DNA from 3 places in the Stappia sp. G46H5W genome. Region 1 is predicted to be linked to each of the others. Evidence: riboswitches for the same ligand, from Rfam matches in the RefSeq annotation. Region 1 holds a riboswitch; each other region holds the start of a gene.
What was found. A riboswitch is a leader RNA that binds a small molecule or an ion and turns the genes downstream of it on or off. The one in region 1 is predicted to bind cobalamin.
Positions count from the first base shown of each region.

Region 2: another riboswitch for cobalamin. It lies ahead of ACVJ6E_RS03290 (TonB-dependent receptor domain-containing protein); the one in region 1 lies ahead of ACVJ6E_RS00365 (energy-coupling factor ABC transporter permease).
Region 3: another riboswitch for cobalamin. It lies ahead of cobU (bifunctional adenosylcobinamide kinase/adenosylcobinamide-phosphate guanylyltransferase); the one in region 1 lies ahead of ACVJ6E_RS00365 (energy-coupling factor ABC transporter permease).

Region 1 is NZ_JBZFLL010000001.1:79,881-89,278, reverse strand. Features, by position in the region: gene ACVJ6E_RS00395 (bifunctional 5-dehydro-2-deoxygluconokinase/5-dehydro-2-deoxyphosphogluconate aldolase) at 1-1,185, shown strand, start outside; gene iolD (3D-(3,5/4)-trihydroxycyclohexane-1,2-dione acylhydrolase (decyclizing)) at 1,182-3,017, shown strand; gene iolE (myo-inosose-2 dehydratase) at 3,054-3,953, shown strand; gene iolB (5-deoxy-glucuronate isomerase) at 4,000-4,806, shown strand; gene ACVJ6E_RS00375 (DUF805 domain-containing protein) at 4,945-5,523, shown strand; gene ACVJ6E_RS00370 (HupE/UreJ family protein) at 5,777-6,397, opposite strand; gene ACVJ6E_RS00365 (energy-coupling factor ABC transporter permease) at 6,574-7,257, opposite strand; cobalamin riboswitch at 7,315-7,526, opposite strand; gene ACVJ6E_RS00360 (BCCT family transporter) at 8,481-9,398, opposite strand, start outside.
Region 2 is NZ_JBZFLL010000001.1:817,832-827,229, forward strand. Features, by position in the region: gene ACVJ6E_RS03280 (iron ABC transporter permease) at 1-919, opposite strand, end outside; gene ACVJ6E_RS03285 (ABC transporter substrate-binding protein) at 916-1,824, opposite strand; gene ACVJ6E_RS03290 (TonB-dependent receptor domain-containing protein) at 1,799-3,811, opposite strand; cobalamin riboswitch at 3,992-4,207, opposite strand; gene rnk (nucleoside diphosphate kinase regulator) at 4,667-5,098, shown strand; gene ACVJ6E_RS03300 (GreA/GreB family elongation factor) at 5,271-5,837, shown strand; gene ACVJ6E_RS03305 (sulfite exporter TauE/SafE family protein) at 5,874-6,617, shown strand; gene ACVJ6E_RS03310 (D-amino acid dehydrogenase) at 6,646-7,893, shown strand; gene ACVJ6E_RS03315 (NAD-dependent succinate-semialdehyde dehydrogenase) at 7,979-9,398, opposite strand, start outside.
Region 3 is NZ_JBZFLL010000001.1:283,874-293,271, reverse strand. Features, by position in the region: gene ACVJ6E_RS01100 (cupin domain-containing protein) at 1-217, shown strand, start outside; gene ACVJ6E_RS01095 (DUF4287 domain-containing protein) at 233-454, shown strand; gene ACVJ6E_RS01090 (TspO/MBR family protein) at 545-1,018, shown strand; tRNA gene ACVJ6E_RS01085 (tRNA-Asn) at 1,099-1,173, opposite strand; cobalamin riboswitch at 1,386-1,611, shown strand; gene cobU (bifunctional adenosylcobinamide kinase/adenosylcobinamide-phosphate guanylyltransferase) at 1,734-2,321, shown strand; gene cobW (cobalamin biosynthesis protein CobW) at 2,318-3,448, shown strand; gene cobN (cobaltochelatase subunit CobN) at 3,485-7,258, shown strand; gene cobO (cob(I)yrinic acid a,c-diamide adenosyltransferase) at 7,276-7,887, shown strand; gene ACVJ6E_RS01060 (cobyric acid synthase) at 7,887-9,359, shown strand; gene ACVJ6E_RS01055 (DUF938 domain-containing protein) at 9,362-9,398, opposite strand, start outside.

The DNA.
Region 1 (9,398 bases):
ATGGGCGCGGTCGCCTTCGAGGCCGAGATCCCCGCCGTTCTAGACCAGGGCATCTCCGGCCCGGGCTTTCCCATCGAGGTGTTCAACGTGCTGGGCGCGGGCGACGGCTTCATGTCCGGCCTCTTGCGCGGCTGGCTGCGCGACGAGGGCTGGGAGCGCGCGCTGACCTATGCCAATGCCTGCGGCGCGCTGGCCGTCTCGCGGCACGGCTGCACCCCGTCCTATCCGAGCTGGGAGGAACTGTGCTTCTTCCTGGAGCGCGGCGTGCGCGTGCCGGCGCTGCGCAAGGACGCGGAGCTGGAGCAGATCCACTGGTCGACGACCCGCAAGGGCAACTGGCCGGAAATGCGGGTCTTTGCCTTCGATCACCGCAAGCAGCTGGAGGATCTGGCCGCCGAGCTCGGCGCCGACCCCACTCGCATTCCCGCCTTCAAGAAGCTCTGCCTTGCCGCCGCCTGCCGGGTGCAGGCGGGGCGGCCCGGCTACGGCATCCTCAGCGACGGGCGGCTCGGCGAGGAGGCGCTGTTCGCCGCCGCCGGCACCGGCCTTTGGATCGGCCGCCCGGTGGAGCTGCCCGGATCCCGGCCGCTGGAGCTGGAAATCGGCCCGGACTTTGGCTCCGGCCTCGCCGAGTGGCCCGCCGGCCATGTGGTCAAGGTCCTGTGCTTCTGTCATCCGGACGACGACGAGACGATGCGAGCGGCGCAGGAGGCGACGGTACTGCGGCTCGCGCGCGCTGCGCGCGCCAACGGGCTCGAGCTGCTGCTGGAGGTCATTCCGTCCAAGGTCGGGCCGGTCGGCGACGATACCACGGCGACGCTGATCCGCCGGTTCTACGAGATCGGCGTCTATCCCGACTGGTGGAAGTTGGAGCCCTCCGTCTCCGCCGCCGCCTGGGCGCAGACCTGCGCCGCGATTTCCGAGAACGATCCGCATGTTCGTGGCATCGTCGTGCTCGGTCTCGACGCACCCGTCGAGGATCTGGAAGCCAGTTTCGCGGAAGCTGCCCGCTTCCCGCTGGTCAAGGGCTTTGCCGTCGGGCGCACCATCTTCTTCGAGGCGGCGCGGAGCTGGCTCAGCGGCAGGCTTGACGACGAGGGCGCGATCGCGCTCATGGCGTCGAAATACGAAACGCTTTGCGCGGCCTGGGACCGGGCGAGGGCGGCAGACGGGAGAGCGGCATGACGACGACCATCCGGCTCACGGCGGCACAGGCCGTCACGCGGTATCTCTGCCGGCAGATGAACGAGGACGGCGTTCCCTTCATCTCCGGCGTCTGGGCGATCTTCGGCCACGGCAATGTCGCAGGCCTCGGCGAAGCGCTCTACGGCGTTCGCGATGAGCTGCCGACCTGGCGCGGCCACAACGAGCAGGGCATGGCCCATGCCGCCGTTGCCTATGCCAAGCAACTCGGCCGCCGCCGGGCGATGGCCGTCACCACGTCCATTGGTCCTGGCGCCACCAACATGCTGACCGCCGCGGCCATGGCCCATGTCAACCGGCTACCGGTGCTGCTGCTGCCCGGCGACGTCTTCGCGGGGCGCGCGCCCGATCCGGTGCTGCAGCAGCTGGAGGACTTCGGCGACGGCACGGTCAGCGTCAACGACTGCTTCCGTCCGGTTTCGCGTTATTTCGACCGCATCACCCGGCCCGAGCAGTTGCTGACCGCGCTGCCGCGCGCCTTCCGCGTGATGACCGACCCGGCCGAATGCGGCCCGGTCACGCTCGCTTTCTGCCAGGACGTGCAGACCGAGGCCTTCGACTGGCCGGAGAGTTTCTTCGAGCCGAAGGTCTGGCGCATGCGCCGGCCCCAGCCGGATCCGGCCGAGCTGGAGGAGGTCGCGCGCCTGCTCGCCTCGGCCGAGCGCCCGGTCATCGTCGCCGGCGGCGGCATCCATTATTCCTTTGCCCATCAGGCGCTTGCGCGTTTTGCCGAAACGTACGGCATTCCGGTCGTCGAGACGCAGGCCGGCAAATCGGCGCTTGCCTGGGACCATCCGCTCAACCTCGGCTCGATCGGCGTAACCGGCTCCTCGGCCGCCAATGCGGTCGCCGCCGAGGCCGACGTGGTGCTTGGCGTCGGCACGCGTTTCCAGGACTTCACCACCGGCTCCTGGTCGCTGTTCGCCCGGCCGGGCCGAAAGCTCGTCAGCCTCAACGTGACGCCTTATGATGCGGCCAAGCACGGCGCCGTGCCGCTTTGCGCCGATGCGCGCGACGGGCTGGAGGCTTTGGGCCGGGCACTCGGCGACACGCGGTTCACGCCGCTGGCGGATGATCTCAAGCGCGAGTGGATCGCCGCTGTGGACGCCGCGACAGCGCCGCCGCCCGACGGCAACGCACTGCCGAGCGATGCCCAGGTGATCGGCGCCGTCCAGCGCAATGTCGATGAAAACGCCGTGGTTTTCTGCGCCGCCGGCGGCCTGCCGGGCGAGCTGCACAAGCTCTGGAAGGCTGCCCGGCCGATGGGCTACCACATGGAATACGGCTTCTCCTGCATGGGCTACGAGATCGCCGGCGGGCTCGGCGCCAAGATGGCGCAGCCCGAGCGCGAGGTCGTCGTCATGGTCGGCGACGGCTCCTACATGATGATGAATTCCGAGCTTGCGACCTCCGTGATGCTGGGCTGCAAGCTCATCGTCGTGCTGCTCGACAATCGCGGGTTCGGCTGCATCAATCGCCTGCAGAGGGCGACCGGCGGCGAGAGCTTCAACAACCTGCTCGACACGGCCCGTCATGTGGTGCCGAGCGACATCGACTTCGCCGCGCATGCTGCCTCGATGGGCGCGATCTCGGAGAAGGTCGACGACATCGCCGGCCTCGAGGCCGCGCTGGTGAGGGCGAGGGCGTCGGAGCGCAGCCACGTCGTCGTCATCGACACCGATCCGCTGGCGACGACCGAGGCCGGCGGTCACTGGTGGGACGTTGCGGTGCCGGAGGTCTCGACCCGCGACGAGGTCCGCTCCGCCCGCGCGTCCTACGAGAAGGCCGTGAAAAAACAGAACCTTGTCGACTAGTCTTCACCCCGCTTCGACTCCTTGAAGGCGCAACAGATGATCCTCTACGGCACCAACCCGATTGCCTGGTCCAACGACGACGACCAGAGCCTCGGCGCTCACATTCCGCTTCAAACCTGTCTGTCGCAGGCTGCCGAGATCGGCTTCGACGGCATCGAGAACGGCCACAAGTTTCCGACCGATCCGGCCGAGCTGGCGCAAACGCTGGCGCCGCACGGCCTGAAATTCGTCTCGGCCTGGTACTCGCTGCATCTGCTGACGCGCTCGGCCGACACCGAGATCGAGGCGATCGGCGAGCATCTGGCGCGGCTGAAGGCGATGGGCTCGCCGGTGCTGATCGCCTGCGAGACCTCCAACGCTATCCACGGCAATGACGGGGTTGCGGTCAACGAGCGACCACGCCTCGACCGGGACCGGTTCGCCGCCTTTTGCGCCGATCTGGAGAAGGTCGCGGCGCATTGCGCGGCCGAGGGCGTGCCGCTCGTCTACCACCATCACATGGGCACCATCATTGAAAGCGAAGAGGAAATCGACGCGCTGATGGAGCTGACCGGTCCGGCGACGCGGTTGCTGCTCGACACGGGCCACGCTTACTTCGGCGGTGGCGATCCGGCGCGGCTCGCCGAAAAGCACATGGGCCGCGTTTCACATATCCACGCCAAGAACGTGCGTCCGGATGTGATGGCTGAGGTTCGCGAAGAGGGGCTGAGCTTCCTGGAAGGCGTGCGCCGGGGCGTCTTCACCGTGCCGGGCGATCCGGAGGGCGGGGTCGATTTCGCGCCGGTGCTGAAGACCGCCGCGAAGCACGACTATTCGGGCTGGCTGGTCATCGAGGCGGAGCAGGACCCGGAGGTCCGCGATCCGGTGACCTACCAGTCGATGGGTCTCAAGGCGCTGAAAACGCTGGCGCGCGAGACCGGCCTCGACCGGGGATAAGGTGGGCCGCAAGGCCTCGATACACACGAGACGGGAGAGGGACGCCATGGCCGATCTGCTGGTGAAACCAAAGGGCAAGCACGGCAAGGTGCACGATATCACGCCGCAGAGCGCCGGCTGGTCCTATGTCGGTTTCACGCTCTACCGGCTGGCGCCGGGCGAGAGCGCGAGCGAGGCGACGGGCGACCGCGAAGCGATCCTGGTGCTGGTCGAGGGGCGGGCCGAGCTCAGCGCCGGCGGGATCTCCTTCGGCGAGCGGGGCGAGCGCATGAGCGTCTTCGAGCGCAAGCCGCCGCATTGCCTTTACGTGCCGAACGGTTCGTCCTGGGAAGCAAAGGCGACGACCGAGCTGACGCTGGCCGTTTGCACCGCGCCGGGTAGCGGCGGGCACGAAGCCGGGATGATCGAAAACATCGGTTTCGAGGAGCGCGGCAAGTGCACCAATACCCGCTACATCCATCCCATCGCGATGGAGGACAAGGACGTCGCCGACAGCCTGCTGGTGACGGAGGTTTTCACGCCGCAGGGCCATTGGTCGTCCTATCCGCCGCATCGGCACGACGAGGACAACTACCCCGACATGACCTACCTGGAGGAGACGTACTATCACCGTCTCGATCCGGCGACGGGCTTCGGCATCCAGCGCGTCTTCACCGAGGACGGCAGCCTCGACGAGACGATGGCGGTGTCGGACGGCGACGTTGTGCTGGTGCCGAAGGGGCACCATCCGTGCGGCGCGCCCTACGGCTACCAGATGTACTATCTGAACGTGATGGCCGGCCCCTTGCGCAAGTGGCGCTTCAAGAACCATCCCGATCACGACTGGATCGCGCAGCGCGACGCGAAGGCGTGACGGCACGGCCGAAATGCGAAATGGCGGTGCCCGCTATCCCCGGTTAACCGAGATCGGAGATTGCAGGAAGCCGCCATTTTGTCCCCGTTTGCACAATGCTAGCTTGCAGCCATTGACGTTCTGGTTGCGGGTAATTTCATGTTGGAGAATTTTTACACCCCCAAGGGGCGCATGGGGCGGATCGACTGGTGGATCTGCTCCACCTTCGTCACCGTCATCGCCTTCGGTTTTCTCGCGTTCGTATCGGGATACGCCAAACGCTACGGGCCGATGACTCTCGACGTGTCGATCATCATTGTCGCCGCTGCCTTGATGATCTCATGGGCCAGTTTCTGCATCTCCTCACGCCGGCTGCACGACATCGGACGCAGCGCCTGGTGGTATCTGCTGATCTTTATCCCCCTGATCGGCAGCGCGATCCTCTTGCTGCTATGGGCGTTCTATCCCGGAACGCCGGGCACCAACCGCTTCGGGCCGCGACGCTCCGGGGGCGAGGCCTATGCAGGCTCGGCGACAGGATCCGGGCTGACGGCCGACGAGATCGACGACCTGATCCGCCGGCATGCCAATGGCCGGGGCGGCCAGGGCGGCAGCCGGACCGCGATGGCGGCGAGCGGTCTGCCGCCGCAGGGCCAGCCCGTCGTGGTGGAAAAGCGCCGCGTGCCGCCGGGCGGCGGACATCCGCGTCCGACCTTCGGCCGCCGGGGGCTTGCCTGACCGGCGCAGAGGCCTGAATTCCTTGAGAAAAGACGCCCGGACGAGATCTCGCTCGCCCGGGCGTTTTCATGTCTGTTTCGCCGCGTGCAAATTTCGAGACGGATTTTGCGAAATTCCGTCGCAAACAGCGCGAAATTCGAGAATCCGGTCTCAAACTCGCGAAAGCCGACCTCCGGGCGAGGTCACGGGGCGAAAAGTGCTCCCTTGAGCGGGTTATCCCCGCTCAGGTCCCAGGCGGTAAAGTGGTGGCCGCTCACCCGCCGATGAGCAGGGCGGCACCGGCGAGGGCCGTCAGGCCGCCGAGCACGCGGGTCAAGGCGTGGCCGCGCGAGGACGCGAGCTTGCCGAGGCCATAGCCGAGCGCGATGCCGGCGGCATGCAGCAGGGCGGTCGCGAGGGCGAAGCCGGCGCCGTAGGCAAGCTGCGTTGCCGCGCCGATCTCGCCGCCATGGGCGTGGCCGTGGAACAGGGCGAAGGCGGCGACGACGGCGGCCGATCCGGCGAGCGGCAGCCGGACGGCCAGCGCCACGAGCAGGCCGAGCGCCACAACCGAGGCGAGGATCGCCGGCTCGACGAAGGGCAGGGAGACGCCGGCAAGTGCCAGGGCGAAGCCGAGCAGCATGGTGCCGACGAAGGTGGCCGGCACCAGGGCGACCGTGCGGCCGCCGATCTGCCAGGCCCACAGGCCGACGGCGATCATCGCCAGGATGTGGTCGGCGCCGAACAGCGGATGGCTGAAACCGGCGGCGAACGAGCCGTGCTCGCCGGGATTGAGATGCGCAAGGGCGGGCGTCGCCGTGGCGGCAAGGGTTGCGGCCAGCGAGCCGGCCAGGAAAGCGGTGCGGGCGAACCCGGCGGATGTGAACCTCGTCATGCAGTCGATCCTTTTCTCAAGTCGATCAGGACGCCCCGGAATGGGTCGCGTCATTGCTTCAGGTCCTGGACGTTTTCTCACCTCAGGCTGTTTTGTCAGTTTGCCTGTTCCAAGGCGTGAGGGGCCTGACCCCCGAAAGAAGACCGGCCGCACGAGGCGGCCGGAAAGAGATGCCGTCAGGCGGCAGCGTGGTAGAGGCGCTGCTGGAAGACGAGGCCGGTGCGGGCCTTGTCGAACAGCTTGGCGCCGGCGAGCACGGCCAGATCGACCAGCGGCTCGACGATGATCACCGTCAGGTAGGCGAGGCCGAAGCTGCCGACATTGGCGAGGTTCTCGGCGCCGAGACCGCCGCCATAGAGCGCCCAGAAGCCGACCCAGGCGACGATGCCGCCCTGGTAGCTGGTCGAAAGGGCCAGCGCCTGCTTGTAGCTGACATCCTTGTAGGCGGTCTTAGCCGGAATGATGCGGCTTGCCAGCAGGCTCATGGCGAAGAGCGGCACGATCAGCGTCGTAAGGTTCATGCCGTATTGCGGCAGGTCGGCCGGGGCGAAGAAAACGCCCTGCACCAGCAGGCCGAGCGCAAGGCCGATGCCGGCCGGACCGGCACCGAGCATCAGATAGAGCGTCGAGCCGAGAATGACGTGAACCTCGGACACGCCGACCGGCTTGGTCGGAAGCACTTCGAAGAAGCAGAAGACCAGCGCGGTCGCGATCACCGAGCGGACCACCAGGGCGGCAAAGCCCCCGTCGCGGCGTATAGTGTCGATCGCCATCTTGCCGATCAGGCCGACAGACGCGGCGGCGGTCGCAACGCTGAGTAGAATCTTGGCGCCGTCGACGACGCCGGGTTCGATATGCATATCAGCCTCCTTGGCGCACCCACCGTGCGCGGAGCTATGGGAAAGGCGCAAGAAATGCTTGCGCCGCGGCTGATGGCAGGTCTCCTGGCTCGCGGTTCATTGCGCCTGTCCGCCTTCCCGGCCGAAGGGCCAGTGGCATTGGGACAGCGCTCGCCGCTCACAGTTGCGGGGGCAGCCACGGATTCGGTCCCTGTTGGGTACGCCTCGCCGTGTTCCCTTTTCACCCGCGTTCGGCTTTGCCTCACGGGTACCATCACCTTGCAATGCTAGAGGGCGGGGAGTTGGTGTGACAAGATCAATTTTCGTCCGATCCTGTTCGAAACACGGCGTTTCGTGCCGGGAAATGAGGCAGAGGCCGTGCCCCATTGGCGCTCTGGGCAGGCGTGAGGTGGGAGGCGCCGCCATCCCCACGGCTGTCATGCCTGCGAAGGCAGGCATCCAGTATCCGCTGGGGCGTGTGGGTTTGCGAAAGCGGATGCCCCGCGACGAAGGGCGCTCGCGGTGCCGTCACGACTCGAACCGTGCGGCCTGGGGTTACTGGATCCCGGTCTTCGGCTTCGCCGAAACCGGGATGACAGGCTGAGCGTGGGGTGCGCTGGCGTGTTTCGCCGCCGCTCTGGGAACGAATGGGCCCCGGATCTCGCGATGCTCGTCCGGGGTGACGGCGGAGGGTGGGGCAAAGCCGGAGGAGGGACGGCAAAGGGCGGCAGTTGAGGTGATGCGAGGCGGCGCCTCCTACTCGGCTGTCATCCCGGGCAAGGCGCAGCCGCGACCCGGGACCCATTGGCACCCTCGGCAGGCGTGAGGTGGGAGGCGCCGCCATCCCCACGGCTGTCATGCCTGCGAAGGCAGGCATCCAGTATCCGCCGGGGGCGTGTGGGTTTGCGAAAGCGGATGCCCTCGACGAAGGGCGCTCGCGGCGACGTCACGGCTCGAACCGTGCGGCCTGGGGTTACTGGATCCCGGTCTTCGGCTTCGCCGAAACCGGGATGACAGGCTCAGTGTGGGGTGGGCGCTGGCGTGTTTCGCTGCCGCTCTGGGAACGAATGGGCCCCGGATCTCGCGATGCTCGTCCGGGGTGACGGCAGAGGGTATGCGGGGCGTCGGACATGCAGGACGCAGCGGCGACCGACAGGCAAAAAAAAGGGCGCGGCCCGTCAAGGCCGCGCCCTTTCCCCCTTAGGGCCGAAACCCTATGCCCCGAGAAGCGAGGCGCGAGTGCGTCAGCGCTCCTCGGTCTGCAGACCCTTGAAGATCGCCACGCACATCAGGAGCAGGACGATCGTGAAGGGAAGACCGGTCGAGATGACCATCGCCTGAAGCGAGCCGAGCCCGCCGCCGATCAGCAGCACGATGGCCACCAGTCCCTCGAAGGTGCACCAGAACACGCGCTGGGGCACCGGCGCGTCGACCTTGCCGCCGGCGGTGATCGTGTCGATCACCAGCGAGCCCGAGTCGGACGAGGTGACGAAGAACACGATGACCAGCACGATGGCGATGGTCGAGGTGATGGCCGAGAGCGGCAGGCCCTCGAGCATGGCGAAGAGCGACAGTTCCGGGCTGTAGCTGTCGATCACGTTGGCCTTGACCGCGCTGGTCGCCGGGTCCGAGAGAACCTGGTCGATGGCAACGCCGCCGAACACGGCCATCCACAGCACGCAGACCAGCGAGGGGATCAGCAGCACGCAGGTGATGAACTCGCGCACCGTGCGACCGCGGCTGACCCGGGCGATGAACATGCCGACGAACGGCGACCACGAGATCCACCACGCCCAGTAGAAGGCCGTCCAGCCCTGGCGATAGTCGTCGTCGGTGCGCCCGATCGGGTTCGACAGGCCCACCAGGTCGGCACCATAGGCGCCGAGACCGGTGACGAAATCGCCGAGGATCGCGACCGTCGGGCCGGCGAACAGCACGAACAGCAGCAGTACGGCGGCGATCACCATGTTGATCTCCGACAACACCTTGACGCCGCCGTCGAGCCCGCGCAGCACCGAGACCAGGGCGATGGAGGTGATGCCGATGATCAGGATCACCTGTACGGTGATCGTGTTCGGAATGCCGTAGATGTGCTCAAGGCCGGCATTGGCCTGCTGGGCGCCGAGGCCGAGCGAGGTGGCAAGGCCGAACAGCGTCGCGAA
Region 2 (9,398 bases), 740 kb from region 1:
TCAGGTCCCGGTCCGGCATCACCAGGCGCACCGCGATATCGGCGGCCAGCAGGAAGGCCGCCCCGCCCAGCGCGCTGGCCGGCAGCAGGCGCGAGGGCCGGTGGCCGACGAGCGGGCGGAGCAGATGCGGCACGATCAGCCCGACGAAACCGATGGCGCCGCTCACCGCCGTCGCCCCGCCGACGCCGATGGCGGTTCCCACCACCGCCAGCACCCGGGTGCGGTCGAGATTGACGCCAAGGCTGCGGGCGACATCGGGCCCCAGCGCCAGCGCGTCCAGCGCCCGCCCCGTCAGCGCCAGCATGACGCCGCCAACCGCGATGAAGGGCAGTGCCAGCCCGGCATGGACGAGGCTGCGGTCGGTCAGCGAACCCAGCATCCAGAAGACGATTTCCAGCGCCGCAAAGGGGCTCGGCGCCAGGTTCAGCGCCAGCGAGGTCAGCGCGCCTGCGAGCGAGGACAGCGCGACGCCGGCCAGGATGATGACGAGAATGTCGCCCGAGCGCCCCACCAGCATCTGCACCAGGGTCACCGCGATCAGCGCCCCGGCCAGCGCGCAGAGCGGCAACGCATAGGGGTGCAATGCCGTCAGCCCGGCATAGATGGCGATCACCGCGCCGAGCGAAGCGGTGGCGGAAATGCCCAGCAGGCCCGGCTCGGCCAGCGGATTGCGCAGGAAGCCCTGCAGCACCGCCCCCGACAGGCCGAGGATCGCGCCGATGGCCGCGCCCAGCAGCGCGCGCGGCAGACGGATCTCGACGAGGATCACCGCCTCCGCGCTGTTCGTGTCGTTGAAGGCTGTGACGAGCGTCAGCGGATCAATCCACACCTGCCCCAGCCCGAGCGAGGCGAGGAACAGCAGCGCGGCCAGCAGGCCAAGGCCGGCCAGCAACAGCGGGTAGCGCCGGTCCGCGGTCATCGGTTCGCCTCCGGCCGCAGTGAGGTCCCGCCGCCGGCCTCGGCGCGCAATCGTGCCACCGCCTCCAGTGTCAGCGGCGTGCCGCAGATCCAGTAGCGGCTGTCGGCGGAAAGCCGCCGCTCGCTGCCGAAGCGCGCGTCGAGCGCCGGATGGCGCAGGATCTCGGTCGCGCGCGAAGGATCGGCGAGCGAGCGCTCCCACAGCAGCACATAGTCCGGATCGGCCAGCACCAACGCTTCCAGCGGCAGCCGCGTCGTCCCGGTGATCTCGAGTTCCTCGCCGAGATGGCGCAGGCCCGCCGCGCCGACAATCTCGTTTTCCAGCGTGCCGCCGCCGGTGGTGAAGCTGTTGGCGCCGAAGGAGCCGAGCACCGGTGCATGCCCCTCCGGCGGCGCGGCGGCAAGGGCGGCGGCCTCTGCGTCGAAGGCGGCGATCAGCCGCGCGGCCTGCGCCTCGCGCCCGAGCAGTTCGCCCATCCGGCGGACGTTCTGCCGAATGTCGGCAAAGCCGTTCGCCGGGGCGAATTCCTCCACCCGGCGGCCGAGCCGCCGCAACATGTTGACCGTCGCCCGCCGCGTGTAGGTGCCCGAAATCACCAGATCCGGGTCGAGGCGGAAGATCTCCTCCGCCAGCCCGTGATTGATCGTCAGCCCGGCCGTCTGCGCGCTCATCAACGAGACGTCGGGCCGGGCCGCCAGGTAGGAGACCGAGATGAGCTGGCCGGGCGCGGCCACCAGCATGGCGATCTGGTCGGTGCACAGGTTCATCGACACCACCCGCCGGGGCGTCTCGCCCGTGGCGGACGCGGTGGCGACGGTGCCCGGACCCGACAGCGCCAGCAGGGCGGCGAGGACAATCCCCGCCGCCCCGCCCCTGGCGTCAGAAGCTCGCCTTGATGCCCGCATAGGCGGTCAGTCCTTGTGAGTTGTAGCTGTAGACTTCCTGGTACTGCTGATCGAGCAGGTTCTCCACCCGCCCATAGACCGTGAAATTGTCAGAAACCCTGTAGTCGGCACCGACATTCACAAGGAAATACTCGGACAGCGTCACCCGGGTCTGCGGCGTTGCGCTGATGAACTCGTTGTCCTTCATCCGGCCGTTGAAGATCGTGTCGAGGAAGAGGTTTCCCCGCCCTTCGTGGAAGGCATAGACGAGGCTGAGCGAGCCGGAGTGCTTGGGCCGGCGCACCTCCTGCAGGCCCGTCGGCTCGGTCGCATCCAGATAGGTGTAGGTGCCCTTGGCGTAGAGGTCGGCCAGCAGTTCCACGCCGAGCGACACCTCGATGCCCTGGCGCCTGCTGATCCCGTCCATGTTGGCCGGCGAGGAGCCGGCGCCCGCCACCCAGGGCGTCCAGATCTCGTCTTCCAGCCGCTCGTTGAAATAGGTCACGTCGGCGACCGCTCGCCCGCCCCAGAACCTTTGCTCGATGCCGATGTCCCAGGCGAAGTTCTTTTCCGGCCGCAGGTTCGGATTTCCGGTGAAGGTCGCCGGAATGAAGCCGAACTGCTCGAAAAAGGTCGGGTTGGTGATGCCCGTGCCGATGGAGGCGTGGAAGCGCGTACCGGTCTCGTGCAGCTGATAGGCGGCGCTGGCGCTGTAGGTCAGCGTGTCCTTGAACTGGTCGTTGCGGTCGTAACGCAGGCCTGCGCTGAAGAACAGGGCGTCGAGGAACGCGCCGCGATACTCGGCGACATAGCTGGTCAGGTCGCGCTGCTTGCCGGGAACCTGCGAGGGATCGTAGGCGGGAAAGGCGTTCTTGTAGTGCTCGCGCTCCCACTCGATGGCGCCGGTCAGGCTGTGTTCGGCGTCGAGGAAGTCCGGCGTCGTCGCCGTCACCGTCGCCTGATAGCTGAGGTGCAGGCGGCGGTCGTCGTTGCCGTTCAGGCTGCCGGAGTTGAAGCCGCGCCGCTCCAGTCCGGAGTATTCGGCGCGCGCCTTCTGCACCAGCCGGTCGTCGAATAGCGACCAGGACAGGCCGACGCCGGAGTAGAACTCCTTCGTCGCGTTGTATCCGGGCGTGTCGATGACAAGGCCTTCCGTCGGGGTCGGCGGCCAGGAGGAGTCCTGGTCGTCCGTGTCCGACTTGCGGTCGACATAGCGGGCGCTGAGATCGAGGCTCAAGGCCTCGGTGATGTCCCAGTTGAAACGGCCGTTCAGCGTCGCGTTGCGGTCGCCGTCCTTCTCCGAGCCGAACTGGGAGATGTTGAAGCCCTCGTTCTGCCGCCAGGCGCCGGAGACCGCGATGTCGAACCTCTCGCCGCCGCCGCGCACGCCCAGATGGCCGGCCACCGTCTTGTCGGTGCCCGTTTCTGTGCGCCCGGTGATTTCCAGGTCGTTGTGGATACCGCCCTTGGTGGTGATGGCGATGACGCCGGAGCTGGCGTTGGAGCCGTAGATGGCGCTTTGCGGGCCGCGCAGCACCTCGATCCGCTCGATGTCGGCGACCTGCAACCCGCCGAAGTCGAATTCGCCGCTGGAGGTGGCCGCCACCTCGACGCCGTCGATCAGCACCAGCACATGGTTGGCTTCCGAGCCGCGGATGCGGATCTGGGTCATGCCGCCATTGCCGCCGGTGCGCGACACCGCCAGGCCCGGCACCTTGCGCAGGGCATCGGCGACATAGCGCTGCTGCGTCGTCTCCAGCTCCTCGCCCGTGATCACCGTGTGAGCACGGCCCACCGCTTCGGCGGCGACCGGCGTGCGCCCGGCCGAGACGACGACCCGGCGCAGCTGCGTCGGCTCCTCGTATCCCCCTTGCGCGTCGAAGCCTTGCGCCTCGAAATCCTGGGCTCGGGCACTTCCCGGCGCCAGCACCATCGCGGCCCCCAATCCGGCCCCCAGCACAGCGGCCACCGGCCCGGCGCGCAAGGCGCCACGCGAAATCGAATTCATCCAGACACACCCCTGACGTGCGCCGAAACGCCCCTCGGCGTCCCGTCGCGATACGGCACGAGCCAGCGGACGCGACCGCGCAACCCCGCGCGAAGACGCAAGGCGGCGGCCTGCGGACGCAGGCGGTTTTCGGGTGTCACCTCAACGGAAAGCCGCGCCTCGACACACCCCGTATCGAAGGTCGGGTGACCGACAGGGGCAGGTCTCCTGGCTCACGGGTCATCGCGGACATTCACCTTCCCAACCCTGCCTTTGGCGGCGGGGTCAGTGGCCTTCGAGCGTCCACTCTCCGTTCACAGTTGCGGGGGCAGCCACGGTTTCGGTCCCTGTTGGGTACGCCTCACCGTGTTCCCTTTTCATCCGGACATGTCCGGAACCTCTGTCGCCGTAAAAGAGAGCGGTTTCGCGCGCCGGAGTCAATCATCTGTCGATGCCCTGTTCGCAGGCACAACCAGACGCTGCGTCAGGACGCCTGCCGGCCCGCTCCCGGCTGCCGCGCAGGCCGGCATGGCAACCCGGGGGCTGCGCGAATCCGGCCCCTCGCAGGGTTCTGCGCGCCTGCTTGCCGCGTCCGGGAAAGCCGTGACTTGACTTTCGCCCCGCAAGCACCGACCTTCTTGGAATGTACACGACCGCTCCGCGCCTGCTTTCCATTTTCAGGGTGTGCCCCATCGCGGGACACTGACCCCCGGCTCGGTCGCGTCGCGCCCCGGCCGCGGGGCATAGGCCGGCTCGTCCCCTAGCGGGCAGACAGCAGGCCACCAAGGCGGCGAACAACTTCCCACAACAGATCATGACCGCCCGACGCGCGCTCACGTGCGTCGGCGGCCTTACAACATTGCAAGGATGCCGAGAATGGCTCCAGCCATCCAGAAGAAGCGCAAGCCCGCCATCACCTTGACCCGCTCGGACCACGAGCGGCTGTCCGGGCTTGCCGATTCCATTTCCTCCCGCAATCCCGCTGTCGCGGATCAGCTGGCGAGCGAGCTCGACCGCGCCCGCGTCGTCGACGACCGGCGCATTTCCGCCGACGTCGTTCGCATGGGATCGCGGCTGCGCTTCACCACCGATGCCGGCGAGGACCGCACCGTGACGCTGGTCTTCCCGGGCGATGCCAACATTGCCGAGGGCAAGATTTCCGTCCTCACCCCGATCGGCGCCGCCCTGATCGGCCTGTCTGCCGGCCAGTCCATCGACTGGACCTCGCTGGACGGGCGCACCCACCGGCTGACCGTGGAGAGCGTCGAGTTCCCCGCCGTGGCCGAGGCCGAGGCCCGTCCGGCATGACCACCACCGGAACCGGGGCAAGCACCGAGCCGAAGCCGCGCGACCGGCTGGCGATTTTCGGAGGGTGTCTCATCGCAGGATCCTGACCCCTGTGCCGCGACCGAAAGCGGCCAGGGGGACTCCGATCCGTTTCACCTTTGCCGCTCCACGGACGGAGCGCTGGAGACCTGCGATGTCCATCGACACCTGCATCCTGACCACCAAGGACTTCACCATTCTCGAGGTGATGCGCGACCGCCGCCGCGGTCACGAGGACCCTCTCGCACCGATCCTCAAGCGCAAGCTCGAGGCGGCGACCATCGTCTTCCGCGAGGACGTGCCGGAGACGGTCGCCACCTTGAGCAGCCGCGTCACCTACAGCGTCGACGGGCGCACGCCCGACACGCGGGTGATCTCGCACGACCACCTGTCCATGCCGATGGGCATGTTCCTGCCGATCACCACCCGGCGGGGGCTGGCCCTGCTCGGCCTGTCCGAAGGCGAGGAATTCGTGCTTCAGGACGGGGCCGGGCGGCAGGAACGCATCCTGCTGCAGAAGGTGCATTTCCAGCCGGAAGCCGCGCGGCGCAGCGGCGGCGGCAGCACCGGAGAGACCGGCGAGACGGCGGCACAGGCGATGCCGGAGCCGGCGCGCCGCCGGCCCTTGCTGAAACTGGTGCATGGCGCCTTGGCAGGCGCAGACCGCCCCCGGGCAGGCGGATATAACGGACCTGAGGATCCCGGCCCCTCGGCCGCCTGAGGTCCGCGCAAGGGACAAGAGAGAGGACACCCACCCATGCTCGACTACATGGTGCTGGCGACGGCAGCCTTCGCCGCCGGCATGCTCAACACGATCGCGGGGGGCGGCACGTTCCTGACCTTCCCCGCGCTCGTCTATACCGGGGTGCCGGTGGTGACGGCCAACGCGACCAGCGCGGTCGCGGTGTTTCCCGGCTATCTCGGCGGCGTCGCCGGCTTTCGCAAGGAGATCGCCGCCCTCGACCCGCGCCTGCTGATCCGCGTCGTCATCGCCACCGCGTTCGGCGGCTTCCTCGGCTCGCTTCTGCTGCTTGTCTCCACCAACGAGGCCTTCTCGGCCGTCGTTCCCTTCCTGCTGCTTGCCGCCACCCTCGCCTTCGCCTTCGGCGAGCGGCTGCAGGGCTGGGCGCGCCGCCGCCGCGCCTCCTCCGGCGGGCTGTTCGCCACCACACTGGTTGCGATCTACGGCGGCTATTTCAACGGCGGCCTCGGCATCGTGCTGCTGGCGCTGTTCTCGCTGTGGGGCATGCGCGACCTCAACGCCATGAACGGGCTCAAGAACGCCCTCTCCTTCGTCCTTTCCGCCATTTCGGTCGCGACCTTCGCCGCGGCCGGTCTCGTCAGCTGGCCGCAGGCCATCCTGATGATGGTCGCCGCCACCATCGGCGGCTATGCCGGCGCACCGGTGGCCAAGGCCCTGCCGCGACAGGCGGTGCGGGCCATCGTCATCGTCGTCGGCACGGTGATGAGTATCGTCTTCTTCTGGCGCCTCTTCTCCTGAGGGTGCCGCAACATCGGGCAGTCAAGTCATGAAGGTTCTGGTTCTCGGCGGCGGCGTCATCGGCGTTACGACCGCCTGGTATCTCGCCCGCGCCGGTCACGAGGTCGAGGTGATCGACCGGCGCGAGGCAGCGGGCATGGAAACGAGCTTCGCCAATGCCGGCCAGGTCTCGCCCGGCTATTCCGCCCCCTGGGCGGGGCCCGGCGTGCCGCTCAAGGCGCTCGGCTGGCTGACCATGCGGCACGGCCCGCTGGTGGTGCGGCCCAAGGCCGACCCCGCCATGTGGGGCTGGATGCTGAAGATGCTGCGCAACTGCACCTCGGCGCGCTACGCGGTGAACAAGGCGCGCATGGTGCCGATCGCCGAGTACAGCCGCGACCTTTTGCGCGCCCTGCGCGCGGAAACCGGCATCGCCTATGACGGGCGCAGCCTCGGCACGCTGCAGCTGTTCCGCTCGGTGAAGCAGCTCGACGGCGTCGCCAAGGATGTCGACGTGCTGCGCCAGTTCGACGTGCCCTGCGAGGTGCTCGACCGCGAAGGCTGCATCGCCGCAGAACCCGCGCTCGCCCACGCCAAGGCCGATTTCGCCGGCGGCCTGCGCCTGCCGGACGACGAGACCGGCGATTGCCAGATGTTCACCACCCGCCTGGCCGAGATGGCGGCGGAGCTCGGCGTGCGCTTTTCCTTCGGCACGGAGTTCGTCGGCTTCACGCGCGAGGGCAACGAGATCACCGAGGTCCTGACCTCGAAGGGAACCCGCAAGGCCGACGCCTATGTGCTGGCGCTTGCCGCCCATTCGCCGGCCGCGCTGCGCCCGCTCGGGATCAAGCTGCCGATCTATCCGGTGAAGGGCTATTCCCTCACCATCCCGATCCGCGACGAGGCGCTTGCGCCGGTCTCCACCGTCATGGACGAGACCTACAAGACCGCGATCACCCGGCTCGGGTCGCGCATTCGCGTCGGCGGCACGGCGGAGCTCGGCGGCTTCGACACGGCGCTGCGACCGGCGCGGCGGGCAGCGCTGGAACATTCCTTCGGCGATCTGTTCGGCGGCAGCGCCGATCCGGCGGAGGCGAGCTTCTGGTGCGGCCACCGGCCAATGACGCCGGACGGCCCGCCCTATGTCGGCCCCTCAGGGATCGGCCGGCTGTTCCTCAATACCGGCCACGGCACGCTCGGCTGGACCATGGCCTGCGGCTCGGGCCGGGTGGTCGCCGATCTCGTCGATGGCCGCGCGCCGGAGATCGACATCGCCGCCCTGTCGCTCTCGCGCTGAGCGAACAAGGACGCCGGCACGAAAAAGGGCGGCCCGACATCTGCCGGGCCGCCCTTCTTGTTGCTTGCGTGCGTGCGCTACGGCCTCAGCCGATGCCGCCCATGCACAGATACTTCAGCTCCAGATAGTCCTCGACGCCGTGGCGCGAGCCCTCGCGGCCGAGGCCCGACTGCTTGATGCCGCCGAAGGGCGCGACCTCGGTGGAGATCAGGCCGGTGTTGATGCCGACCATGCCGCTTTCCAGCGCCTCGGCCACCCGCCAGACCCGCGCGAGATCCTTGCTGTAGAAGTAGGAGGCAAGGCCGAACTCGGTATCGTTGGCCATGGCCACGGCTTCCGCCTCGTCCTCGAAGCGGAACAGCGGGGCGACGGGACCGAAGGTCTCCTCGCGCGCCACCTTCATGTCGGTGGTCACGTCGGCGAGCACCGTCGGGCGATAGAACGTGCCGCCTTGTTCGGCGCGCTCGCCGCCCTCCAGCACCCGCGCGCCCTTGGCCAGCGCGTCGGACACATGCTCCTCGACCTTCTTCAGCGCCGCTTCGCTGATCAGGGGACCGACGGTCACCCCCTCCTCGAAGCCGTTGCCGATCTTCATGCCGCGCACCTTTTCCGCCAGCTTCGCGGCGAAGGCGTCGTAGATGCCGGACTGGACGTAGATGCGGTTGGCACAGACGCAGGTCTGCCCGCCATTGCGGTACTTGGCGATCAGCGCGCCCTCGACCGCCGCATCCAGATCGGCGTCGTCGAAGACGATGAAGGGCGCGTTGCCGCCGAGCTCCAGCGACATCTTCTTGATCGTGTCGGCGCACTGCTTCATCAGGATCCGCCCGACGCGGGTGGAGCCGGTGAAGGTGATCTTGGCGACCTTCGGGTTGGCGCAGAGCTCCTGGCCGACACCGGCCGAATCCGACGAGGGCAGCACGTTGAAGATGCCGGCCGGCACCCCGGCGCGCTCGGCCAGCACCGCCATGGCGATGGCGGAGAGCGGCGTCAGCTCGGCCGGACGGGCGACGAAGGAGCAACCGACGGCCAGCGCCGGCGCGACCTTGCGCGCGATCATCGCATTGGGGAAGTTCCACGGCGTGATCGAGCCGACGACGCCGACCGGCTGGCGGATGACGACGATGCGCTTGTCGGCCTGGTGGCCGGGGATCGTCTCGCCGTAGATGCGCTTGGCCTCCTCGGCGAACCACTCGATGAACGAGGCGCCGTAGAGGATCTCGCCGCGCGCTTCGGCAAGCGGCTTGCCCATCTCGGCGGTGAGGATGGTGGCAAGGTCGTCGGCATTCTCGACCATCAGGTCGAACCAGCGGCGCAGCACCGCCGCGCGCTCCTTGCCGGTCTTTGCCGCCCAGGCGGGCTGGGCCGCATGGGCCGCATCCACCGCGCCGGCGACGTCGGACGGACCGAGATCCGTCACGTTCGCCACCAGCTCGCCGGTCGCCGGGTTGTAGACCGGGAAGGTCTTTTCGCCGTCGATCCAGCGTCCGTTCACATAGGCCTGC
Region 3 (9,398 bases), 200 kb from region 1:
CGGATCGCAGTTGCATGTCCACCCCTATCGCGAGACCTGGGTGGTGCGGAAAGGCGAGGCGGAGTTCCTGGTCGGCGACGAGCGGCTGCGCGCCTCTGCCGGGGATATCGTCGTTGCGCCGGCCGATGTGCCGCATCGCTATCTCAACGTGGGTACGGATCAGCTGGAGCTGGTCTGCATTCACCCGTCCGACACGATCCGCCAGCGGGATCTTTAGGCAAGGAAGCCAGCTATGTCGTTGTCCGGAAAAACGCCGCCGGTGAAGGGGCCGGCCTCCTACTTCCCCTCCATCGAGAAGACCTACGGCCGGCCCATCGCCGAATGGAAGGCCCTGATCCGTTCGCAGTCCGGTCTCAAGCACATGGAACTGGTGGCCTGGCTGAAGCAAACCCACGGGCTCGGCCATGGTCATGCCAACGCGCTGGTTGCCCATACGCTCGCCGAGGATAAATGAGGGGGAACTTGGCCAGCCCGCGATGCGTTGGCTTGGCAAGAGGGGCTCGCCCCCGAGCACAATGGTTCGTGAACGTTCGAGGCAAAGCTGATGGATTCGTCGACCCTGCCGGCTCTTCTGGGGTTTCTGGCAGCCTGTTTTCTCGCCGCCCTGACCGGGGCGCTGTTCCGCCCCGGCGAATGGTACGAACGCCTTAAGAAGCCGTCCTGGCGCCCGCCCAACAAGCTGTTCGCCCCGGTGTGGACGATGCTCTACGTGATGATCGCGGTGTCCGGCTGGCTGGTCTGGCGCGAGGCGGGCTTTGCAGGCGCGGCCCTGCCGCTCACCGTCTACGGCATTCAGCTGGCGCTCAACGGCGTGTGGACGCCGCTGTTCTTCGGCCTGCACCGCCCGGACCTCGGCATGATCGACATCGTGCTGGTGTGGCTGTCGATTCTCGCGACGATTCTACTGTTCTGGCCGGTGCACATGTTCGCGGCGCTGCTGCTCGTGCCGTATCTCGCCTGGGTCACCTTCGCCGCCGCGCTGAACTTCTCGATCTGGCAGCTGAACCGCGAGGGGTGAGGCAAACGCAAATTGCCGCGCGGCGCGTTGCGTCGTGCGGTGGCGGCAAGATCGGATATTTTTGAGGGAACTAAAAAGAGTGGCTCCCCGGGCCGGATTCGAACCAGCGACCAAGCGGTTAACAGCCGCTTGCTCTACCACTGAGCTACCGGGGATCACCAATCACGCGGGGCAGATGCACCGCGTCGGTGGCAGGCGTATAGCAAACTGCGCCGCCGCTTGCCAAGCCCTTTGTCGCAAAACTTTTCCACAGTCGGGGCGGGGCGCGGCTATCGGGGCTTTTTCGCGTGCGCCGGCAAATACTCCGCAAGGGAAGGCGTGCAAGGCCTTTCCGCCTCGCTGCTGGACGCGGGGCCCTTCGGCAGGCTATGAGTCGTCATCCTCCGGTCCTTTCTGACGGACGAAGTCCGATGAAAGGGGAAAGTCGGAATGCGGTGGGGGAGGACCCAAGTCGGGCTCCCGAATCCGCAGCTGCCCCCGCAACTGTGAGCGGCGAGTCTTCCTGCATGAACCACTGGGCCTTTTGGTCCGGGAAGGGCAGGACAAGGCGACGACCCGCGAGCCAGGAGACGAGCCGGATCATCCGGGCCCCCACGGGGCCCGGCCCGAAACGTCACGCGCCGTCGGGTGGACGGCAGGAGGCCAGAATGTTCCCGTTGAAGGGCGCCCGCCGCTTCAGCTCTCCCGGCATATCCAGCCGCGGGGAGACCTGCGCGTGAGCCATGCTCCCGCATCCGATCCCCTGCCTGCCCCGGCCCCTGTTGCGGCCCGCACCGTGCTGGTGACGGGCGGCGCACGCTCGGGCAAGAGCCTTTATGCCGAAGGGCTGGTGAGCGCAGCGCAGCGCGAGCGCATCTATGTCGCCACCTGCACACCCTTCGATGACGAGATGCGCCAGCGCGTCGACCGCCACCGCGACCAGCGGGGCGGCGGCTGGCGCACCATCGAGGAGCCGCGCGACCTTGCCGGCGTCATCGCCGCCGAAAGCACGGCGCAAAGCGCCATCCTCGTCGATTGCCTGACGCTGTGGCTCAGCAACCTGATTTTCGCCGAGGCCGATCCGGAAGCGGAAACGGCCCGGCTTGCCGAGGCGCTGCGCGCAGCGCCCGGTCCCGTCGTTCTCGTCACCAACGAGGTCGGATCGGGCATCGTTCCCGACAATGCGCTCGCCCGCCGCTTTCGCGACGAGCAGGGGCGCCTCAATCGCCGCATCGCGGAAGTCGCCGATGTCGCGGTGCTCGTCGCCGCCGGCCTGCCGCTCGTTCTCAAGCCGTCCCACCTTCAGCCGGAGATTCGCCTATGACCGCATCCACGCCCCGCACCGCCGGCAAGATCCCGGCCACCATCGTCACCGGCTTCCTGGGGGCCGGAAAGACGACGCTGCTCTCCAACCTCCTGCGCGAGGCGAAGGGCAAGCGCATCGCGCTCATCGTCAACGAATTCGGCGACATGGGCTTCGACGGCTCGCTGGTCGACGGCTGCGCCGATCCGGACTGCGCGGCGGAAGAGGTGGTGGAGCTGACCAACGGCTGCATCTGCTGCACCGTCGCCGACGACTTTCTCCCCACCATGGAAATGCTGATCGCCCGCGACGAGGCGCCGGACCACATCGTCATCGAGACATCGGGCCTTGCCCTGCCGCAGCCGCTGGTGCGCGCCTTCTCCTGGCCGAGCGTCAAGACCCGTGTGACGGTCGATGCGGTGGTGACGGTGGTGGACGTGGCGGCCGTCGCCGAAGGGCGCGTGACGGGCGATGAGGTGGCGCTGGCCGCGCAGCGCGCCGCCGACGAGGCGCTGGACCATGACAGCCCGGTGGAGGAACTGTTCGAGGACCAGCTCGTCTGCGCCGATCTCGTGGTGCTGAACAAGGCCGATCTCGTCGACGCGGCGACGCTGGAGCGCGTGCGCGCCGAAGTCGCCGGCCGCGTCCGCGCGGCGGTGGAGATCGTCGCGGCGGAAAAGGGCATGCTTGCCGCAGACGTGCTGCTCGGCCGTGCCAGCGCCGCGGAAGAGGACATGCACGGCCGCGAGAGCCATCACGAGCATCACCACCACGACGACCATGACCATGATCACGACGATCACGATCACGATCACGACCATGACCACGATCACCACCACCACCACCACCATCATCACGACCACGACGACTTCGTCAGCCATGTGGTCGAGCTCGCCCCGCTCGCCTCGCTGAAGGACCTGGAAGCGCGCGTTGCCGCCGCCATGGCGGTGCCGGGCGTCCTGCGCATCAAGGGAGCGGTCGGCATCGAGGGCAAGGCGGCACCTGCCATGGTGCAGGCGGTCGGCCCGCGCGTCGAAGCGTGGTTCGCGCGCGATGCACGCGGTCCCGGCCGCGTCGTGGTGATCGGCCTTGCCGGCTTCGACCTTGCCCGTGTCGAGGGCCTGCTCGCCAGCGCGCTCGCGGCCTGATCCGGACGACAGGCTAGGCGCAGGGCAGGAGACGGCATGCATATTCTCGCAGGACGCAGCGGACGCATCGACCAGGGCGACGAGGCGGTCGATCTCGGCCAGTCGCCGGCCGATGTCGTCGTGCTGTCGGCAGCCGATACGGAACTCGCCTCGCTCGCTGCCGTGGCGGCGGGCGGCGGGGCGGAGCAGCCGAGCCTGCGTCTTGCCAACCTGATGGCCCTGTCGCACCCCTATTCGGTCGACATGTATGCCGAGCAGACGGTGGCGGGCTCGCGGCTCGTCGTGCTGCGTCTGCTCGGCGGGGCGGAATACTGGCCCTATGGCGTCGAGCGGCTGACCGAGGCGGCGCGCGGCCACGGCCTGCACCTGGCGGTGATGCCGGGCGACGACCGCTGGGACGCGGACCTTGCCGCCCGCTCCACGCTGCCGGTCGACGAGGTGAGGCACCTGTGGCGCTACCTCGCCGAGGGCGGGGCGGAGAATCTCGGCAACTTCCTGCGCTACGCCGCGCATCTGCTGGATGGGGCGGAGGAGCCCGATCCCCCGCGCCCGCTGCCGCGCGCCGGCCTGCTGCTGCCCGGCCGGGCACGCCCGACGCTGGCCGAGCTGCGGGCGACCTGGGCCGATCCTGCCGCCCCCGTTGCGGCAATCGTCTTCTACAAGGCCTTGATGCAGAGCGCGGCGACCGCGCCGGTCGAGGCCCTGTGCGAGGCGCTGGCGGGCGAGGGCATCAACCCGCTGCCGATCTTCGTTTCCTCACTGAAGGAGGCCGAATCCGCCTCTGTCCTGGCCGCGCTCTTTGCCGACGCGCCGCCCGCCGTGGTGCTCAACGCCACCGCCTTCGCTGTGTCGAAGGCCGGCGAGGTGCACAGCGGAACGCCGCTCGACGCACCTGGCGTGCCCGTGCTGCAGGTGGTGTTCTCTTCGTCCTCGGAAGAGGGCTGGCGCGACGCCGACCAGGGCCTGTCGATCCGCGATCTCGCCATGCATGTGGTGATGCCGGAGGTGGACGGGCGCATTCTGACGCGCGCCGTGTCGTTCAAGGAGCAGGCGCCGCACGATCCGCTCACCCAGTCCGCGACCATGCGCTTCGTGCCGAAACCCGACCGGGTGGCCTTCGTCGCCGCCCAGGCCGCGCGGATCGCCCGTCTCGCCGCGACCCCGGCGGCGGAGCGTAAGGTGGCGCTGATCCTTGCCAACTATCCCAACAAGGACGGACGCCTTGCCAACGGCGTCGGCCTCGACACGCCGGCTTCCTGCGCCCGCCTGTTGCAGGCACTTGCCGCCGAGGGCTACCGCATCGACGGCGCGCCGCAGGGCTCTGCCGAGCTGATGGCGCGGATCAGCGACGGCCCGACCAACGACATCGCCGCCCGCCGCGTGCGCCTTGGCGGCGCTGAGCTGCCGCTCGCCGACTATGTCGCCGCCTTCGCCCGGCTGCCGCGGGCGGTGCGCGAGGCGGTCACCGCGCGCTGGGGGGAGCCGCAAGACGATCCGCATGTGGAGGAGGGGGCATTCCGCCTCGCCGTGACGCGCTTCGGCAATGCGGTTGTCGGCATTCAGCCGGCGCGCGGCTACAACATCGATCCCAAGGCGACCTATCACGACCCGGACCTGGTGCCGCCGCACCACTATTTCGCGTTCTACATCTGGCTGCGCGGGACATTCGGTGTCCACGCCGTGGTACACTTGGGCAAGCACGGAAATCTCGAATGGCTGCCGGGCAAGGCGCTGGCGCTGTCGGAAGACTGTTTCCCCGAAGCCGTGCTGGGGCCGCTGCCCAACATCTATCCCTTCATCGTCAACGATCCGGGCGAGGGGGCGCAGGCCAAGCGCCGCACCTCCGCCGTCATCGTCGATCATCTGACGCCGCCGCTGGCGCGGGCCGAAAGTCATGGCGTCGCCGCCGAGCTGGAAGTGCTGCTCGACGAGTATTACCTGGCGCAGGGCGTCGACCCGCGCCGGCTGAAGGTGCTGACCCGCGACATTCTCGAGGCGGCGGAGCGGCACGGCCTCGACCGCGACATCGGCCTGACCAGCGAGATGGACGAGGAGACGCGGCTTGCGCGGCTCGACGCGCATCTGTGCGACCTGAAAGAGCTGCAGATCCGCGACGGGCTGCATGTGCTGGGTGCCGCGCCGGAGGGCGATCTGCTGACCGCGCTTCTGGTGGCGCTGGTGCGGGTGCCGCGCGGCGAGGGGCCGGCGAATGAGGGCATCACCCGGGCGCTTGCCCGCGATCTCGGGCTGGAGGACTTCGACCCGCTCGCCTGCGCCTACGAACTGCCCTTCGACGGCCCGCGCCCGGTGCTGCTCGAAGAGGTGGCAAGCAGCCCCTGGCGCAGCTGCGGCGACACCGTGGAGCGGCTGGAACTGCTGGCAGCCCGGCTGGTGGAGACGGGGTCCGCACCGGACGGCTTTGACGCGACCGCCGCCGTGCTGGAGGAGATCGAGACCCGCATCCGCCCGGCCGTCACCGCCTCGGGCGAGGCGGAAACCGCCGGCGTTCTTGCCGGTCTTGCCGGGCGCTTCGTACCGCCGGGCCCGTCCGGCGCGCCAACGCGCGGGCGCCCCGACGTGCTGCCGACGGGCCGCAACTTCTACTCCGTCGATGTGCGCGCGGTGCCGACCGAAACCTCCTGGCGCATCGGCGCGGCCAGCGCCGAGCGGTTGGTCGAGCGGCATTTCCAGGACGAGGGCGAGTATCCGGCCGCTGTCGTGCTGACCTGCTGGGGCACGGCCAACATGCGCACCGGCGGCGACGACATCGCCCAGGCGCTGGCGCTGATCGGCGCCCGGCCGAAATGGGAGGCGGGCTCGGGCCGCGTCACCGGTTTCGACATCCTGTCGCTGGCCGAGCTCGGCCGGCCGCGCGTCGACGTCACGCTGCGCATTTCCGGCTTCTTCCGCGATGCCTTCCCGCATCAGGTCGACCTGTTCCAGTCGGCGGTTGCTGCTATCGCCAAGCTGGAGGAGCCGGAGGACGCCAATCCGCTCGCCGCGCGCGCCCGCAAGGAAGCCGCCCGGCTGGAGGCGGACGGCCTTGCCCCGGAAAAGGCCCGCCGGCAGGCGCTCTACCGGGTCTTCGGCTCGAAGCCCGGAGCCTATGGCGCCGGCCTGCAGGCGCTGATCGACGAGCGGATCTGGGATGCCCGCGCGGACTTTGCCGACGCGTTCCTCGCCTGGGGCTCCTACGCCTATGGTGGCGGGGCGAAGGGCGAGGGCGCCCGCGCCAGCCTGACCGCGCGCCTGTCGCAGGTCGACGCGGTGCTGCACAACCAGGACAACCGCGAGCACGACCTGCTCGACAGCGACGACTACTACCAGTTCGAGGGCGGGCTCGCCGCCACGGTGGAAACGCTGAAGGGCGCGGCGCCGAAGATCTATCACAACGACCATTCGCGCCCCGAGCGCCCGGTGATCCGCACCCTGTCGGAGGAGATCGGCCGGGTGGTGCGGGCGCGCGCCGCCAATCCGAAGTGGATCGCCGGCGTCATGCGCCACGGCTACAAGGGCGCCTTCGAGATCGCCGCGACGGTGGACTATCTCTTCGCCTTTTCCGCGACCACCAATGCGGTGGGCGACCATCACTTCGACCAGCTCTATGATGCCTATCTGGACGACGGCGAAGTCCGCGCCTTTCTGGAGACGGCCAATCCGAAGGCGCTGGAGGAAATCGAGGCGCGCTTCCGCGAGGCGGTCGAGCGCGATCTGTGGCGGCCGCGGCGCAATTCGGTGCGCGCTGCCTTGAACATCGAAAGCCCGCTGGGGGAAACCCGGCCGGGGCAGGAAAGGGAGACGACCTCGTGAGCGACAAGAAGGCCGAGATGAGCGAAGAGGAGCTCAACGCCCGCCATGCCGAGAAGATGCGCAAGAAGAAGGCCGCGCGCGACAAGATCATGGCGACCAAGACCATCGAGAAGGGGCTCCTGATCGTCCATACCGGCAAGGGCAAGGGCAAGTCGACGGCCGGCTTCGGCATGGTGTTCCGCTCGCTCGGCCATGGCCACAAGGTCGCCGTCGTGCAGTTCGTCAAGGGCCGCATCGAGACCGGCGAGCGCATGGCGCTGGAACGCTTCTCCGACCTCGTCACCATCAAGCGCATGGGCGAGGGCTTCACCTGGGAGACCCAGGACCGCCAGCGCGACATCGATGCCGCCCGAGCCGCCTGGGAAGCGGCCAAGGACCTGATCCGCTCGCGCGAGCATCGCCTCGTCCTGTGCGACGAGCTGAACATCGTGCTGCGCTACGACTACCTGCCGATCGAGGAAGTCGTCACCTTCCTGCGCGACGAGAAGCCGGAGGATGTGCATGTCGTCGTCACCGGCCGCAACGCCAAGGACGAACTGATCGAGATCGCCGACCTCGTCACCGAGATGGAGCAGGTCAAGCACCCGTTCCGCTCCGGCGTGAAGCCGCAGGAGGGGATCGAGTTCTGATGGCGGCAGCCCGCCGCATCCCCGCAGTGATGATCCAGGGCACCGGCTCGAATGTCGGCAAGAGTCTCGTCGTGGCGGGGCTCTGCCGGCTGTTCGCCGACCGGGGGCTGAAGGTGCGGCCGTTCAAGCCGCAGAACATGTCGAACAACGCGGCCGTGACCAGTGACGGCGGCGAGATCGGCCGAGCGCAGGCGCTGCAGGCGATGGCCGCGCGCGTGCCGCTGTCGGTGCACATGAATCCGGTGCTCCTGAAGCCCGAGACGGATGTGGGGGCGCAGATCATCGTGCAGGGCAGGCGTGCGGGAACGATGCGCGCGCGCGAATACGGCAGCCGCAAGGCCGAGCTCCTGCCGAAGGTGCTGGAGAGTTTCGAGCGGCTCAGCGAGGGCGCGGACCTTGTTCTGGTGGAAGGGGCGGGCAGCCCGGCGGAGATCAACCTGCGCGCCGGCGACATCGCCAACATGGGGTTTGCCGAAGCTGTCGATATTCCGGTCGCCCTGTGCGGCGACATCGACCGCGGCGGGGTGATCGCCAGCCTTGTCGGCACTCACGCGATCCTGCCCGAGGCGGAGCGCGCCCGCATCAAGGCCTTTCTCGTCAACCGCTTCCGGGGGGATGTGTCCCTGTTCGACGAAGGTGTGCGGGAGATCGCCGCACGCACCGGCTGGCGCCCGCTCGGCGTGGTGCCGTGGTTTGCCGATGCGCACCGCCTGCCGGCGGAAGATGCGTTGGCGCTGGAGGAAAGCGACGGCGACGGCTCGGTGAAGATCGCCGTGCCGGTGATCAGCCGCATCGCCAATTTCGACGATCTCGATCCGCTGCGGCTGGAGCCGGGCGTGACGCTGGAGCTGGTCGGCCCGGGCCGGCCGCTGCCGGGGGATGCGGATCTGGTGCTGTTGCCCGGGTCCAAGTCGACGGTCGGGGATCTCGCCTTCTTCCGCGCGCAGGGCTGGGACATCGACCTTAGCGCCCATGTGCGGCGCGGCGGGCGCGTCATGGGCGTGTGCGGCGGCTACCAGATGCTGGGGCGGACGATCAGCGATCCCGACGGCATCGAGGGAACGCCCGGCACTGTCGACGGGCTTGGCCTGCTCGACGTCGATACGGTGCTGACGGCGGACAAGCGCCTTGTCGAGGTGACCGGCCGCCATGCGGCGAGCGGGGCGGCGCTCTCCGGCTACGAGATCCATATCGGCCGCACGCAAGGAGCCGACACCGCGCGACCTTTCGCGCTGCTGGGCGAGGGCGGCGAGCCGGACGGTGCGGTCTCGGCAAACGGGCGCATCGCCGGCACCTATGTGCACGGGCTGTTCGCGTCGGACACGTTCCGCGCCGGCCTGTTGAGGGAGCTGGGCAGCGGCTCCACCCGTGCTTACGAAGGCGAGATCGACCGGACACTCGACGCGCTGGCCGAGCATCTTGAAGCCTCGCTCGATATCGAGGCGCTGCTGGAGATCGCCCGCGCGCGGTGACCTTACCCGCCGGTGCGCCGCCATATCAGCAACTGGTTG